3 regions of the Bacillus stercoris genome follow, and region 3 is predicted to be linked to each of the others. Evidence: riboswitches for the same ligand, from Rfam matches in the RefSeq annotation. Region 3 holds a riboswitch; each other region holds the start of a gene.

Region 1 (5,277 bases), 1.6 Mb from region 3:
GGCAGCGGCGGTTCGTTCCCAATCATGACATCCACAACGACCGGTTGGTCAGAGCGCAGCGCCTCATGGAAAGCCGGCGCAAGCTCTTCCGCTTTGGTCACTTTGATACCTTTTGCTCCGCAGCTTTCTGCAAATGCGGCATAGTCGACATTTTGGAGTTGCGTGACATAATCGATATTGCCTTTAACCTGCTGCTCATATTCGATCATGCAGAGATTTTCGTTGTTTAAAATAACGACAGTGACCGGGAGCTTATATTTGACGGCGGTCGGAAGATCCTGCATGACCATGGAAAATCCCCCGTCACCACAAACAGCGATCGCCTGGCGCTCAGGTTCGGCCAAGCTTGACGCGATCGCTCCCGGCAGACCGCAGCCCATTGTCGCAAGCCAGCTGGAAACGATGAAATCCTGGTTCGCGTTCATTTTGAAATGACGCGCCATCCAAACTGTCACAGTGCCGACATCTACAGAGAGCACCGCATCCTCAGCAGTCGCTTCCTGAAGACGTGCCACGACCTGCTGGGGTTTAAGCGGTGTTGTTGCCTCTGTCTCATCTATTTCAATTTCGTTCCACCAATGCTGCATATGTTCTGTGCAGGCATTCAGGAATCTTCTGTCTTCCTTGCGTTCAATATACTCTGTCAATTCGCGCAGGCCGAGGGCCGAATCGCAGACAAGGCCCGCTGTCACCGGATAGCGTTTTCCGATTTTCGCCGGGTCTGAATCGAGCTGGATAGCCGGCGTATCATCTGGCAAATAATCGCGGTACGGGAATGACGTTCCGAGCATGATTAATAAATCACATTCCTCCATTGCCTCGTAAGCCGGCTTTGTGCCAATTTGCCCTAGGTTGCCGAGAAAATGCGGGTGCTTATCGGGAACGACGCCTTTTGCCGGTAGTGTGACTACGATCGGAGCGGCGGCTTTGTCCGCAAATTCTAAGAGCTCCCGTTTCGCCTTTTTCATTCCCTGCCCCGCCAAGATAATCGGCTTCTTAGCATTATTAATATATTGCGCGCAGGTGACGAGCTGTTCTTTTTTCGGTTCAAGGTTCCCTTCCATATACACTGGTGAAGTATACACGGGCTCGCGTTTGATTTTCTCCGCAAACAGATCATCTGACACGCTCAATACCGCAACGCCTTTTTTGCTGTAGGCGGTGCGGATCGCCTGATTCAAGAGATCCGGCAGTGTTTCCGCGCTATGTACCTCTCTGTTGAACACAGCCACGTCCTCAAACATTTGCTCCAGCTTGATCTCCTGGAAATAATCACGTCCGACTTCACCTGATGAAACCTGTCCTGCAATGGCCAGCACAGGGGCGCCGTCCGCTTTTGCATCATATAAACCATTTAATAAGTGCACTGCTCCCGGCCCTGCGATCGACAGACAGACTCCGATCTTGCCGGTGAGTTTTGCTTCAGCCGCGGCTGCCAGTGCCGCTACCTCTTCATGGCGTGTTTGAATGAACTTCAGTTGATTTCTTTCGTGTCTTAATTCCTCAATAAACTCATTTATACTATCTCCGGGGATGCCGTAAACATGATCAACTCCCCATTGTTCAAGCAGCTCTGTCATTGCTTGTCCTGCAGTTTTGTGTGCCATAACGTATCCTCCTTTTTCCTTTTTTCAATACCACAGGAGAAAGGCTTTAAAACCCGGAGACGTGAATCACTTGCCCAGTCTTCTTTTCAACAGATCGATCGCCGCAAGCATGCCGACGTCCTTGAGGGTGATGGTTGCATCTAAGGCGCCATTCACGTAATCTTTGATTTGCCGTTTTCGGTTCGGCACCATAAAAAGCGGCAAGCGCCGCGGAGAAAACCACTTTAATTGTGCTGTCTCTGTGCCGTCCGCTATTGCTTGTCCGCCTGTTATGCTTCCGAAAAACACATGCTGTTCATCTAGAAACTTTGGCCTTTGATAGACACCTATTTTCGCGGAAAGCGCTGTATTGTATCCCGTCTCTTCCAATACCTCACGTACCGCCGCTGCCTCAGCCGATTCCCCGGAATCAATCCTGCCGCCCGGCAGATCCCATAAAGGGACATCTTTTCGTTTGACCAATAGAATCTGCTGATTTTCGTTCAGTACGATTACAAAAGCACCTTGTGTATACACCGCCATTCCTCTCTTTCCCGCAAAAAAGACCAAGGTGATTCCCTTGGTCCTAGACTTTACTTTTTAAAATGATACGGCAGTGTGGCAACCATTATGTCCTTTTTCCAAAACAGCCGAACTCTGAGGAGGAAGGCCGATTGATTGTGAAGGATGGTGTGCCAGCGTTTTTTCGTTATAAATTGCGGAAACAGCACCATGACAGAAAACTGCTCCTTCTTCGCTTTCGCCTCAACTGTTTCTAAAAATTTATCAAACGGATGGACAAGGCTTCTGTACGAGGAGTGAAGGGTAACGAGACGCACTCCATTATTGAGCTCTTCCCAGCGTTTTTCGACTTTCTTTTCCTGTTCTCTGTCAAATGACACGTGAACGGCGATCACCTGATCGGACAGTGATTTCGCATAGTGAATCGATTTTTGCACGACGGTGGTGACACCTGCTACAGGCACAATCACAACGGTGCCTTTGATTTCTTCCGGCTCTTTGTCTACGATGCGAAGCTGTTCACCAACCGCTGTGTAGTGATTTTTAATCGCAAAAAACAGCAAAACGACGATAGGCATAAAGATTAACACAGGCCATACGACATTAAACTTTGTCACAAAAAGGATAGATAGAACCATAAACGAAATCAGAGCGCCGCAGGAGTTGATCAGCATTTTTCCGATCCAGCCTTTTGGTTTTTGCTTGATCCATTTTATGCACATGCCGGTTTGTGAAAGCGTAAATGGAATAAATACGCCCACAGCATATAACGGGATTAAGTGCTCCGTCTGTCCTCCGAATAAGATAATGAGAATAATGGAGGCAAAGCCTAAAAAGATAATCCCATTTGAGAAGCCTAAGCGGTCACCCCGAACTGTAAACATTCGCGGCATATACTGGTCTCTCGCCAGGTTGAAGGCAAGCTGCGGGAAAGCTGAAAATCCCGTATTTGCCGCAAGGACCAAAATAAGCGATGTGACACCTTGGATGACATAGTAGAACACATTCCGCCCGAAGGTTTCGGACGCAATTTGTGAAACCACTGTTTCATCGGGCTTAGGCGCCGTTCCATATCCGTATGCGAGCACCGTGATGCCGGAAAACAGAATCGCCAGCAAAATCCCCATCATCGCAAGCGTTCTTGCCGCGTTTCGCGCAGGCGGATTTTTGAAAGCAGGAATGGCGTTAGAAATGGCCTCAACTCCGGTCAACGCTGAGCATCCGGAGGAAAAAGCCTTAAGCAGCAAAAACAGCGTAATGCCGGCTACAGGTGTGCCAAGCGGTGTATGATGAACCGGCTGGTCTATTTGTCCTGTCATGAGCTTGAACAACCCGACTGCAATGAGAACCAATAGCGCCACCACAAACAGATAAACCGGGTAGGCAAGAATGGATGCCGATTCCGAAAGCCCGCGCAGGTTCAAAATCATAATCACTAACACGAGAAAAATAGCGATCGGCACATGATAATCATGCAATGCAGGAAAGGCCGACGTGATGGCGTCCGTTCCTGCGGAAATACTTACCGCTACCGTTAAAATATAATCGACAAGCAATGAACCGCCCGCGATCAATCCCGGCTTTTCACCGAGGTTTTCTTTCGAAACAACATAAGCCCCGCCGCCCTGCGGATAAGCGTAAATAATTTGCCTGTATGAAAGAATCAGTGCGAGCAGTAATATGAGAACGCCGACCGCAATCGGAATGGAGTACCAAAATGCGGCAGCACTGATTGTTGCTAAAATGATTAAAATTTGCTCTGTCCCATATGCGACAGATGACAGCGCATCTGAGGAAAGCATAGCCAAGGCTTTTAATTTCGTCAGTTTTTGCTCTCCCGCTGCTTGAGATTTTAGTGGTTTCCCAATCAAAAAACGTTTGATTGAATGATACATCGATGTCTTCCCCTTTTAATTTCTCATTTTTCAATTAAAACAATAAAACATCAGTGTCTTGCTCTCACATTTTGCAATAGTCCTTTCTGCTATGATGTCTCTGTATGCGATTTACATTCCTAAAAATGAACGGCAAAAAACACAGAGGCAAACGGATGCCCCTGTGCCATAACATCGAACACAGGTTTCATTCATCTCCTCTCACGAACGCTTACGAGGTTAGCTGACGGATTCGGGCATATGAGAGTTAGCCCTACCTAAAAAGGATTCACCCCAACGGCAAAAAGCCATTCTAATGGGTCCCCCGCTCTGATTTCAGATTAAGCGATTTGTTTTCTAAAAGAGATCATACTCCCGTTCCCACACGTTGTAAAGAGGCTTATTGGCCGGGCGGAAAAAATAAAATGATAGGTTCCACAAATGGAATTTACATACCAAAAATAAAAAAACAGAGGCTAGATTGCCTCTGTTTTTATTCTGTATCTGTCTTTCTTTTTCTTCGTCTTACGGCAACCCAAATGAACACTGCCGCAATCACCATAATAAGTGCCAGCACACCAATATACATCCATTTCTGGCTATGATCCTGTGTTGGTTGTTCTGCGCCGGAGCTGACTGTCTCCGATTTGAGCTGCTGGTGGTTTGTAAACACCTGCTGGCTATTTGTTTCATTAAGGACGGTTGCCGAATCATCGTTGCTGTTCAGATAATTGATGATCTCTTTCGTGACAGCCGTGCCTTCTCCTTTTGCCGGTGCAAAAACAGCCATTGTATAGTGTGAATCCCAAGGCGATGCTTGGGTAAATACCACTTGTTTTGTCGTCTCATTCAGCATCTCGAAATCAGATACATCAAACGAGCCGTTTTTTGCCTGCGGCACAAGCAGGTCTGATGATTTCTCCTTCAGAAGAGAAAATTGATTGATCCCCCCTATAAAAATGAGGTTTCGGCCTTTCGCATCGTTTGCTGTAACGTCAGATGATTTCTTTACCGTGTATGAATGCTGTGCTTCGCTGCCAAAGGATTCTGTTACGAGAGAAAGCTCCTCAAGCTTCGATTGGCTTACGGTGTCAGGAAGCACGATTACCGTTGTTTGATCCTGATTTCCGGCGTAAGGAAGCGGCCACTCCTGAAAATCCGCTGACGGGGACATCCCTTTGATGGCGTATGATAATGTACTGCTTTTATCAATAAAGACCCACTTTTCTTCATCAGTCGTGTTGCAAGGGTTGTTTTCCTTTAACCCGGTTGTGACGAACTGAATATCAATGTAG
Region 2 (5,277 bases), 1.6 Mb from region 3:
TGTTAAAGGCTTTACTGTCTGTGCAACAGCAGGAAACGGAGAGGAAGGCATTAAGCTGATTAAAGAAGAACAGCCCGATCTCGTCATTCTCGATGTGTACATGCCGAAAAAAGACGGCATCAAGACCTTGCAGGAGATCAGAAAGCAAAAGCTTGAAGTGGATGTCATTGTCGTCTCCGCTGCAAAAGACAAGGAAACGATCTCTCTTATGCTGCAAAACGGGGCGGCTGACTATATCTTAAAGCCGTTTAAGCTTGAGCGAATGAGACAGGCGCTCGAAAAGTACAAGCAATATAAACAAAAAATCGAAGCGAATGATACGCTGTCCCAGGAACAGCTCGATGCGATCCTGAATATTCCGCAGCAGGCCGTACAGGATCTGCCGAAAGGGTTGAATCACTTCACGATGAATGAAGTCACTGCATTTTTGAAACAGCAAACCGCATCCCTTTCTGCGGAAGAGGTCGCCAAGGCGCTCGGCATCGCCAGAGTGACAGCCAGACGATATCTTGATTACTTAGAAAAAACCGGGATCATCAAATTGGACGTTCAATATGGCGGAGTCGGCCTCAACCGCTACGTGTTAAAAGGATAAACCTGAGACCAAAAAGACCAAAATGTCCGTTATGATCATAAACTTCCTCAGACTATATGAAAACGCTATCATTATAGTAAGAAAGACACAAAGGCGAATAGGACAGGGGGATGAAGGAGATGAAACTGTTTAAAAATTTAACAGTTCAGGTCATAACCGCGGTCATCATCGGGGTCATTGTCGGGCTGGTCTGGCCGGATGTCGGCAAAGAAATGAAACCGCTTGGCGATACATTTATCAACGCTGTTAAAATGGTGATCGCACCAATCATTTTCTTCACAATCGTTCTCGGGATTGCAAAAATGGGCGATATGAAGAAGGTTGGAAAAGTAGGGGGAAAAGCGTTTATCTATTTTGAGGTTGTCACCACCCTCGCACTCATTATCGGTTTATTTGTCGTCAACATCATGAAGCCGGGTGCGGGTCTTGATTACAGCAAGCTTGAAAAGGGAGATGTATCACAATACACGCAAAATGGCGGTCAGGGAATCGACTGGATTGAATTTGTGACACACATTGTTCCGTCCAACATGGTTGATGCCTTCGCAAAAGGGGACATTTTGCAGGTCTTATTCTTTTCTATTCTTTTCGGAGTCGGTCTTGCGGCATTAGGTGAAAAAGGGAAAAGCGTCATTGATTTCTTCGACAAGGTTTCTCACGTCTTTTTCAAAATTATCGGCTACATTATGCGAGCTGCGCCAATCGGGGCATTTGGGGCGATGGCGTATACGATCGGGCACTTCGGTCTCGATTCCATCAAACCGCTGGCAAGCTTAATGATGTCTGTTTATATTACGATGTTCCTGTTCGTATTTGTTGCTTTAAATATCATCTGCAAGCTTTACGGATTCAGCCTGTGGAATTACCTGCGCTTCATTAAAGATGAGCTTCTGATCGTGCTTGGCACAAGCTCTTCCGAATCGGTGCTTCCGCGTATGATGGATAAAATGGAGCGCTACGGCTGTTCCAAATCCGTTGTCGGGCTTGTGATTCCGACGGGCTATTCATTTAACCTCGACGGCACATCCATTTATTTATCAATGGCGACGGTCTTTTTGGCACAGGTGTTTGGAGTAGACCTCAGCATCGGCCAGCAAATTACGATTATCCTCGTGCTGATGCTGACATCGAAGGGAGCGGCAGGTGTGACGGGGAGCGGATTTATCGTCCTTGCCTCAACGCTGTCAGCGCTTCAGGTCATTCCGCTGGAGGGCCTTGCACTCCTGCTTGGTGTCGACCGTTTCATGAGTGAAGGAAGAGCCATTGTGAACCTGATCGGAAACGGAATCGCCACGATCATTGTTGCAAAAAGCGAAAATGAATTTGATGAAGCAAAAAGAGTAGAGGCTGTTGAAGGCATGAAAAAAATGAAAACAGCAGTTTGAAAAAAGAACGGCCCATTCATGGGCCGTTTTTTTAATTGTTTAAGAATTATTAAGGTAAGGACAGAGACCTCAGCATTTTTTTGTTATATAATTTACAAATGGATACTATATTGAATGAAGGACGTTTGTCCTAACAGGAGTGTATAAATGGCCGCTTTAGTTAAATTTTTTCAGCACCCGGGAGTAAGACGTTTCTCCATCTTTGTCGTGTTAACTGGTGTGTTATATCTATTTAAGAGCATGATCAACTTAATATTGCTTACCTTCATTTTCACGTTTTTAATGGATCGTTTGGAGCTTGTCGTGCGGCAGTTTGTAAGCCAGTTCTTCCGCGTAAGCCAGCGGGTTGTCATTACGTTTCTTTACATGCTGCTTGCTGTGCTGCTAACAGTCGGAGGTTTTGTATTTTATCCGGTCGTCGCCGCGCAGATCCAGCAGCTGGTTAAGCAGATTAAACATATTGCGTATCACCCTGACAGCATCCCTTTCTTTGATGAGATCACCAGTGTTTTCGGAGATATCAACATCAGTTCATATGTCAAAGAGGGCTTCAATGTAGTGTATACGTATCTGGCCGATATCAGCACATTCGGTTTGCAGGTCGTGATGGCGCTTATCCTCAGCATGTTTTTCTTATTTGAGAAAAAACGCCTTTCTGAATTCATGGCGAAATTTAAAACGAGCAAACTGAGGGTCTTTTATGAGGAAATTGCTTTTTTCGGAAGCAAATTTGCCAGAACGTTCGGCAAGGTGCTTGAGGCACAATTTATCATTGCGCTCGTCAATTGTATTCTGACGTTTATCGCGCTTTGGATTATGCACTTCCCGCAGCTGTTTGGGCTGTCTATTATGGTGTTCTTCCTTGGACTGATCCCTGTGGCAGGCGTCGTCATTTCCCTAATTCCGCTCAGCATTATCGCCTACAGCACTGGCGGCGGAATGTATGTGCTTTACATTGTGCTAGTCATATTCGCCATTCATGCGATCGAAACCTATTTCTTAAATCCAAAGCTGATGTCTGCGAAAACTGAGCTGCCAATCTTTTTCACCTTCACAGTACTCATTTTCTCTGAACATTTTTTCGGCATTTGGGGCTTAATTATCGGGATTCCGATCTTTGTATTTCTCCTTGATATTCTTGATGTCACCAACAAGGAGGATCGACCTAAAAGATCCAGAGAAAAAAGTAACAAAAAATAGTTTACAAAATTGGATCTTTTCTGTATAAATAAAATAGATCATATAATAGTAAGCCACACGCTTAATCCTATAACAAGGAGTGGGGGACCCGATCTTTTGGGGTTAATTTTTCATCTGAAAAACGGACATCTCTTCGTCCGAACCCGTCAGCTAACCTCATCAGCGTGAAGAGAGAGTCCTGTGGTTTGATTGTATAGCCAAAGCCCGCGGGAGTCTCTCGCGGGCTTTTTTCAAAAGAGGGAGGAATGCGGATGAAGCTGGCTACAAAGATTATCATTGCATTGGTGCTGGGTGCTGTAACGGGGATTATTCTTAACGTAACATCACCTGAATTATTTGAAAATTTAAATAAGTTTGTATTTGGTCCTCTAGGCACCATCTTTTTAAACCTCATTAAAATGCTTGTCGTTCCGATTGTCTTTTTCTCACTGACGCTGGGAGTAGCCGGGCTGGGCGATCCTAAGAAGCTTGGCAGAATCGGCGTGAAAGCCATTTCTTATTTTCTCATCACGACTGCAGTCGCGATTACGATTGCCATCATTTTAGCTCTTGTCATCAAACCGGGAGAGTTCGGAACGTATGATACTTCATCTGCCGAATTCACTGCTGAAAAAGCCCCAAGCATTGCAGACACTCTGTTAAACATTATTCCGACCAACCCTGTTCAAGCGATGACGGAAGGAAATATGCTGCAAATTATTGCTTTTGCCATTTTTGTCGGACTTGGGATTACAATGCTCGGAAAAAAAGCGGATATGCTTCTCAAAGTCGTTGAACAAGGAAATGAATTGATGATGTACTTGGTGAATCTTGTCATGAAGTTCGCTCCGTATGGTACATTCGGTCTGATTGCGACAGCTATCGGAAGCCAAGGATTCAGTGCAATGAAAGCGATGGGATTGTACATGGTTGTGGTAACCGTTGCATTGCTGATACATGCAGTCGTTACCTACGGATCTACAGTAGCGCTTCTAGCTAGAAGAAATCCGATCACGTTCTTTAAAGATTTCTCAGAGGTTATGGTTGTGGCGTTCAGTACCTCCAGCAGCAATGCGACACTCCCGGTATCTATGGATGTGGCCCAGAAAAAATTAAAAGTGCCTGAGCCAATCAGCAGCTTCGTCCAGCCGCTCGGTGCGACAATTAATATGGACGGAACAGCCATCATGCAAGGGGTAGCCACCGTCTTCATCGCGCAGGTGTTCGGGCATGATCTGACATTCACGCAGCTGCTGATGGTAATACTGACGGCTGTGCTGGCAAGTGTCGGAACCGCTGGTGTTCCGGGAGTCGGTTTGATTATGCTAGCCATGGTGCTTCAATCTGTCGGCCTGCCTGTCGAGGGAATCGGATTGATTCTTGGAATTGACCGCTTGCTTGATATGCTCCGTACAGTGGTGAACACAACAGGTGACGCGGCCTGCGCTGTCATCATTACAGAAACCGAAAAGAATAAGCAGACTGAGCAAGCGCCGACTCTATCGGTTTAACCAAACATTTGGAAGCAACAAATGCTATAATACAAACAGTGCCTAATTTTGGGCACTGTTTATTTTTGGTTGAAAAAGGAGGAAGGCTTTATGGCTGAGCCGATTTTACATATTGAAGGCCTCGATAAAAAGATTGGGTCTAAAGCGATTTTAAAACAGATCAGCATGGACGTCATGGAGGGTGAAATCATCGGTCTGCTCGGTCCGAATGGTTCCGGAAAAACAACACTTATCCGTATCATCGTCGGGCTGCTAAAACAAAACAGCGGAAGCGTGACAATCAGCGGATTCCAGCATGATACAGAGTTTGAAAAAGCGATGGAAGCGGTTGGAGCGATCGTTGAGAACCCTGAGTTCTATCCGTACCTGACAGGCTGGGAAAACCTCAAGCACTTTGCGAATATGCACAAAAAAATAGCGGATGAACGGCTTGATGAAGTGGTGGAGCGTGTCGGGCTGACGTCAGCGATTCATGATAAGGTGAAAACCTATTCCCTTGGAATGCGGCAGCGTCTGGGAATAGCCCAGGCAATTCTTCACCGGCCGAAGCTTCTCATTCTAGATGAACCGACAAACGGCCTCGATCCTGCGGGGATGAAGGATTTTC
Region 3 (5,277 bases):
ATTAGAAGTGCAAGTAAAATTCTAAAAGGTAGATTCTTTTACATTCGTAATCTCTTAATTCGAAGGAAGGTTTTCATGGCCCGTAAAAAATTGAAAAAACGTAAACTCTTCATTTCACTATTTTTCATTGTATCGATTCCGCTAGCTCTGTTTGTTTTAGCGACAACTTTATCAAAACCGATTGAAACATCTAAAGAAACCGAAGAAGTTGATGAACAGCAAGTATTTATAGACAGCCTGTCCGGGCATGCCCAAATTTTGTATGAAAAATATCATGTCCTCCCCAGCATCACAATCGCTCAGGCCATTCTCGAATCCGACTGGGGGAACAGCGAGCTGGCTACTAAGGCGAACAACCTTTTTGGCGTGAAAGGAAATTATAAAGGCCATCACGTTACGATGGAAACGGACGAAGTTGAAAAAGGGAAAAGAAAAACCATTCGTGCGAAGTTTCGAAAATACAGCACGTTTTTTGAATCGATGGATGATCATGCCCAATTGTTCGTCCGCGGCACATCGTGGAATAAAAAGAAGTATAAACCTGTGCTTGAGGCTGGAGATTATAAGGAAGCTGCGACTGCACTGCAAACAGCAGGATATGCTACAGACCCTGACTACGCTCATAAAATCAGCGCTATTGTGGAAAAATACGATTTGGATGAGTACGATAAGGTAAACCCATCCCTCAAATCAGTGGATTTACATGCTTCCATTAAAGATAGTGCCGTCCAAGACGTATGGTCCAAGCCTTCTACTGATGATCGGTCTATAAGGCTTACCTCTGCCCAATCTTACGTCGGCAAAGATATAAAGGTTGTGTCTAAAAAACAGAAAGGCCAGTCTGTATGGTACCAATTCCAAATCAATAATAAACTCATCGGCTGGATTGATGATTCAGCTATTGAAATAAAGGAAGCAACCTAAGTCCTTTTTACTGGTATTTTTAATTCTTTGTTCCATTCAGGGGAATTTGAGGTATAATATTCCACGACAGTTATCACTAATTAACTATGCTTTTGGGAGGGAACAAAGGTGCAGAAATATAGACGCAGAAATACGGTTGCCTTTACCGTATTGGCTTATTTCACTTTTTTTGCGGGAGTATTTTTGTTTAGTATCGGACTCTATAATGCTGATAACCTGGAACTCAATGAAAAAGGTTATTACATCGCTGTTATGATACTCGTAGCTGTTGGCGCGATTCTTACACAAAAAGTGACCCGTGATAACGCAGAGGACAACGAGATCATCGCAGAACAAGAAAAAAGACAAAATCAATCTCATATCGAATCATAAAAAAATCCGGCGATTGCACGCCGGATTTTTTTGATATCACCCTGTAAACACTTCGCCGTCAGGGTATCGAATATTTGATTGCTCTGTTTTTGCGAATGAAAACACGAACGTTAAAGGACCAATTCTTCCGATGAACATGATGACAATGATGATACACTTTCCAGCTGTTGTCAGTTCAGGAGTAAGCCCCATCGATAGGCCGACAGTTCCGAAAGCGGAAAAGGTTTCAAACACAATTTGAATAAACGGCGCTTGTTCTGTGATCGTCAGGGCGAATATCCCTAAAAACACGATGAACAAACCGGTGACGCTTACAGCTAAAGCTTTAATGATTATCGGATATTTGATGGAGCGGCGGAAAATCACCGTTTCTTTTTTACCTCTCAAGTAAGCAATAACAGATGTTAAAATCACGATGAACGTAGTCAGCTTAATGCCGCTCGCCGTAGAAGCGCTGCCTGCTCCGATAAACATCAATAATAAAGTAAATACAATCGTTCCTTCTCTCATACTTCCAAAATCAAGGGAGTTGAAGCCTGCGGTTCTCGGCGTCACTGCCTGAAAATAGGAAGCCCATAGTTTATCCCCTATATGCAGGTGGCCAAGCGTGCCAGGGTTGCTGTACTCTAGAATAAAGATCACAAGCATAGCAATCGCATTCAACATCAGCGTTCCTGTAAGCATAAGCTTTGTATGTAAGGAAAAAGCTTTGAAACGCCGATTTTTCATAATGTCAAACAGAACCGTAAATCCGATCCCTCCTGTAATAAATAAGAAAGTAATCACAAGGTTCACTGTAGGGTCCCCAACGTAGCTCATCAAATTATCAGGCCACAGCGAAAACCCGGCATTGTTAAAAGCAGAAATCGCGTGAAACAGACTGGCAAACAAGCCAGATGACCAGCCATACTGAGGCACAAGCCGGATGGATAGGATGAGTGCTGCTATCAATTCAATACTGATCGAGAACAGAAACAGGACTTTGACAAGGCCAATGACGCCGCCGATTGTCGGCTGATTTAAGGCTTCCTGAACCAGCATTCGTTCTTTCAACCCGATTTTTTTCCCTAATATCATGACGATCAAAACAGCAAACGTCATAAATCCAAGCCCACCGATCTGAATCAGCCCCATGATGACAGTTTGCCCGAAAAGTGTAAATTCTGTACCGGTATCGACAACTGCAAGCCCTGTAACGGTTGTAGCGGAAGCTGCAGTAAAAAGGGCATCGATCCATGACAATGGCTTCAGTGTAGAAAACGGAAGCTTTAACAGCACAGCCCCGATGATAATGGTTAGGAAAAAACCAATTGCAAGCACTTGAGGCGGTGTAAACCGAACCCATTTGATCACTTTATCCTTTTGAAGTGTCACCTTTGTCTACATCCCTTCGTTTTCAAAACGTTTAATATCCTTTTTGTGCCCCATGATCACCAGGCAATCCTGCTCGTGAATGATGTCTTCAGGTGCGGGAGAAAGACGGATATCTCCATGATGTTTAATGGCCAGGATCGTGCAGCCGTACTTTGCTCTCACATTCAGGTCAATAATTGATTTTGAATCAAGCTTTCGCGTTGCCAGCAGCTCGACAATACTGTAATCATCAGATAAATCAATGTAATTCAAAACGTTTTCGTCAGAAAGGCTTTGTGCGATCTTGACTCCCATGTCTTTTTCAGGGTGGATAATACGATCCGCGCCGATTTTTTCAAGCACCTTGTGATGATAATAGTTTTGAGCTTTCACCCAAATATTAGGGATATCAAATTCCTTTAATAATAGGGTGGTCAGTGTACTCGCTTGAATATTCGCTCCGATGGCAACAATTACATATTCAAAATTGCGTATTCCTAATGAAAGCAATTCGTTTTCTTCGGTGGCGTTGGCAATTACCGCATGAGTGGCGTAAGAAGCATATGCATTGACCTTTTCTTCGTTGATATCAACTGCAAGGACCTCGTGTCCCATTCTGTGCAGTTCTTTGCAAATGCTGCCGCCAAACCGGCCCAGCCCGATCACGGCAAATTGCTTATTTTTTATTCTTCCCACTGTTCATAACTCCCTTAGTAAAATTAACGTTTTTTAAGCAAAAAAGACCATTTCAAAGAATGGTCGCAATAGACCTCCTCTCTGTATACGCCTACGAGGTTAGCTGTCGGATTAGGGATTCAGAGTACCCCCTCTTACTTAGTAAGATTCACCCCAAGGCTGTTAATAAAACAGCCAATCGTTGGTTCCCCCGTTCGTGTTTGATTAAGCGGTAAAAGAGACTTTATGAAATTGAACACTCAAGAATTTACTCCTGTTTCTAGTGTTTGTCAATTTAAATTTTAAACCAGAAAAAAGATAACGGAAATGAGAGAAAAAAGGGTAGGGGAAAACGCAAAAAAAGACCGGTGTTAACCGGTCTTTTACATTAGTTGCAGCCGCATGGCTGAGTCGGAGGAGTACTGCGCTTAGCCACGTCAATGCTGGCTTCTGCGTAAAATTTATTTCCGATGCTCAATGATTTATTCTCCGCGCGGAAAGTATATGTACCAGCGGCAGGAAGTGTTTTGTTATTCAGTTTTAATTTGAATTCGCCAGCTCCTAACAAATCAAGTGCCAAAGGAATTCTCACTGTTTTCCCATTATTGAGGATCTGTGTTTCACGCAAGGCATTACCGTTCATTGTGTCCTTCGTATTTGCAGTAAATCCGCTTGGTAACGTAAATTCCATCACGCCAAGGCTGAGAAGCGTATTTGGACGGTAAGTCAATTCGATATCTGAGAAAGACCATTCCGTTTTGCTGGCGCCAGTGATTGTTGCGAACAATGAAGCAGTAGACTGTGTTCTCATAGTAGATTCAGTATGAGCTTTAGTTGATGTAGATTCAGCCGCGAAAGAAGCTGTTGGTGCAGAAACGAGTAACCCGAGACTTAGTGCACTAATTGCCAAAGAAGATAATAATTTGCGTTTCATAATAAAATTCCCCCTAAAAATTAATAAATTAAAGGCCTGCCCGCTTTTCACCTCCTCTGAAAGGCCAAATACAAATTTTACCTACATAAAATTACCATCAAATATTTTGGAAGTAAATGGGGTGTTTTTCCCGTATTTTTCAAATTTGTAGTAGTTACACTAAAAAAACGCCTGGTTTCCCAGGCGTTTGCTGTTTTACTTTGTTTCGATCGGTATAAATTTAAAAATTTCTCCGCTCTGCACCGCTTCAGCAAGCCGCTTCAGCCAGTCGTAGTAAGCTTTAGAGCTTTCCAGCTGATCATATAACTGCTGCGCTTCATTTTTGATATCCTCATCGAGATCTTCCTTGCTTAAAACCTTTTGTAAATCAGCCTGTGCTTCTTCGATCGCTGCTACATTCACTTGAACCTCCCGCTCCCATTTAGGGGGAAAGAAATTTGTGAAAAATTTAAAGAAATCTTTTTCAGCTACAAATGTATGCTTGCGGATGCCCCGGTGAAATGTTTTTTTCACTACGTTTAAGTCTTGAAGCTTTTTGACACCTGTGCTCATGCTTGGTTTGCTCATTTGCAACTCCTCGCGCATTTCGTCAAGCGTCATCTCATCCCTCATATACATCGTCCCATATAAAATCCCGACACTGCGGGTAATTCCGTAAAGATCCATCGTTTCAGCAATGGAGTCAATAACAAGATCCCGAGCCTGTTCTATAGCTGCAAATTCTGGATTTTCATCCATACTGACCCTCTTTTCCTTTAGAAAGTTAAATTCGTTAAGTTATTTCTTTATGTTCTTTATCTTAACGAAACATAAGGAAAAGTCAAAAAGAAAAATTGAAAAGGGGCTTTGACAGTTTAAAAACCGTATGTTAGATTAAGGTTGTTAAAAACATTAAATTTTTATTTAACAAACTTTATTTACGTCAAGGAGGCTTATATGAGTCAAACATTTTACATTGACGGAGAATGGATCAGTGCCGAAAAAGGACAGATCCGGAGCATTATCAATCCATTTAATCA

What was found. Region 3 has a riboswitch for cyclic di-AMP ahead of ktrA (potassium uptake protein KtrA). Riboswitches for the same ligand answer to the same signal wherever they lie in the genome.
Region 1: another riboswitch for cyclic di-AMP. It lies ahead of kimA (potassium transporter KimA); the one in region 3 lies ahead of ktrA (potassium uptake protein KtrA).
Region 2: another riboswitch for cyclic di-AMP. It lies ahead of QA442_RS20035 (dicarboxylate/amino acid:cation symporter); the one in region 3 lies ahead of ktrA (potassium uptake protein KtrA).

What each region holds. Positions count from the first base shown of each region.
Region 1 covers NZ_CP121861.1:3,873,923-3,879,199, forward strand. Annotated here, with positions in the region: gene QA442_RS20110 (pyruvate oxidase) at 1-1,607, opposite strand, end outside; gene QA442_RS20115 (NUDIX hydrolase) at 1,674-2,123, opposite strand; gene kimA (potassium transporter KimA) at 2,180-4,003, opposite strand; cyclic di-AMP (ydaO/yuaA leader) riboswitch at 4,197-4,340, opposite strand; gene QA442_RS20125 (cellulose biosynthesis cyclic di-GMP-binding regulatory protein BcsB) at 4,476-5,277, opposite strand, start outside.
Region 2 covers NZ_CP121861.1:3,859,564-3,864,840, reverse strand. Annotated here, with positions in the region: gene dctR (two-component system response regulator DctR) at 1-595, shown strand, start outside; gene dctP (C4-dicarboxylate transporter DctP) at 715-1,980, shown strand; gene QA442_RS20040 (AI-2E family transporter) at 2,128-3,180, shown strand; cyclic di-AMP (ydaO/yuaA leader) riboswitch at 3,229-3,359, shown strand; gene QA442_RS20035 (dicarboxylate/amino acid:cation symporter) at 3,432-4,670, shown strand; gene QA442_RS20030 (ABC transporter ATP-binding protein) at 4,761-5,277, shown strand, end outside.
Region 3 covers NZ_CP121861.1:1,204,971-1,210,247, forward strand. Annotated here, with positions in the region: gene lytG (exo-glucosaminidase LytG) at 76-924, shown strand; gene QA442_RS06220 (YiaA/YiaB family inner membrane protein) at 1,033-1,296, shown strand; gene ktrB (Ktr system potassium transporter KtrB) at 1,333-2,670, opposite strand; gene ktrA (potassium uptake protein KtrA) at 2,677-3,345, opposite strand; cyclic di-AMP (ydaO/yuaA leader) riboswitch at 3,418-3,566, opposite strand; gene bslA (biofilm surface layer hydrophobin BslA) at 3,713-4,258, opposite strand; gene gbsR (transcriptional regulator GbsR) at 4,454-4,996, opposite strand; gene betB (betaine-aldehyde dehydrogenase) at 5,195-5,277, shown strand, end outside.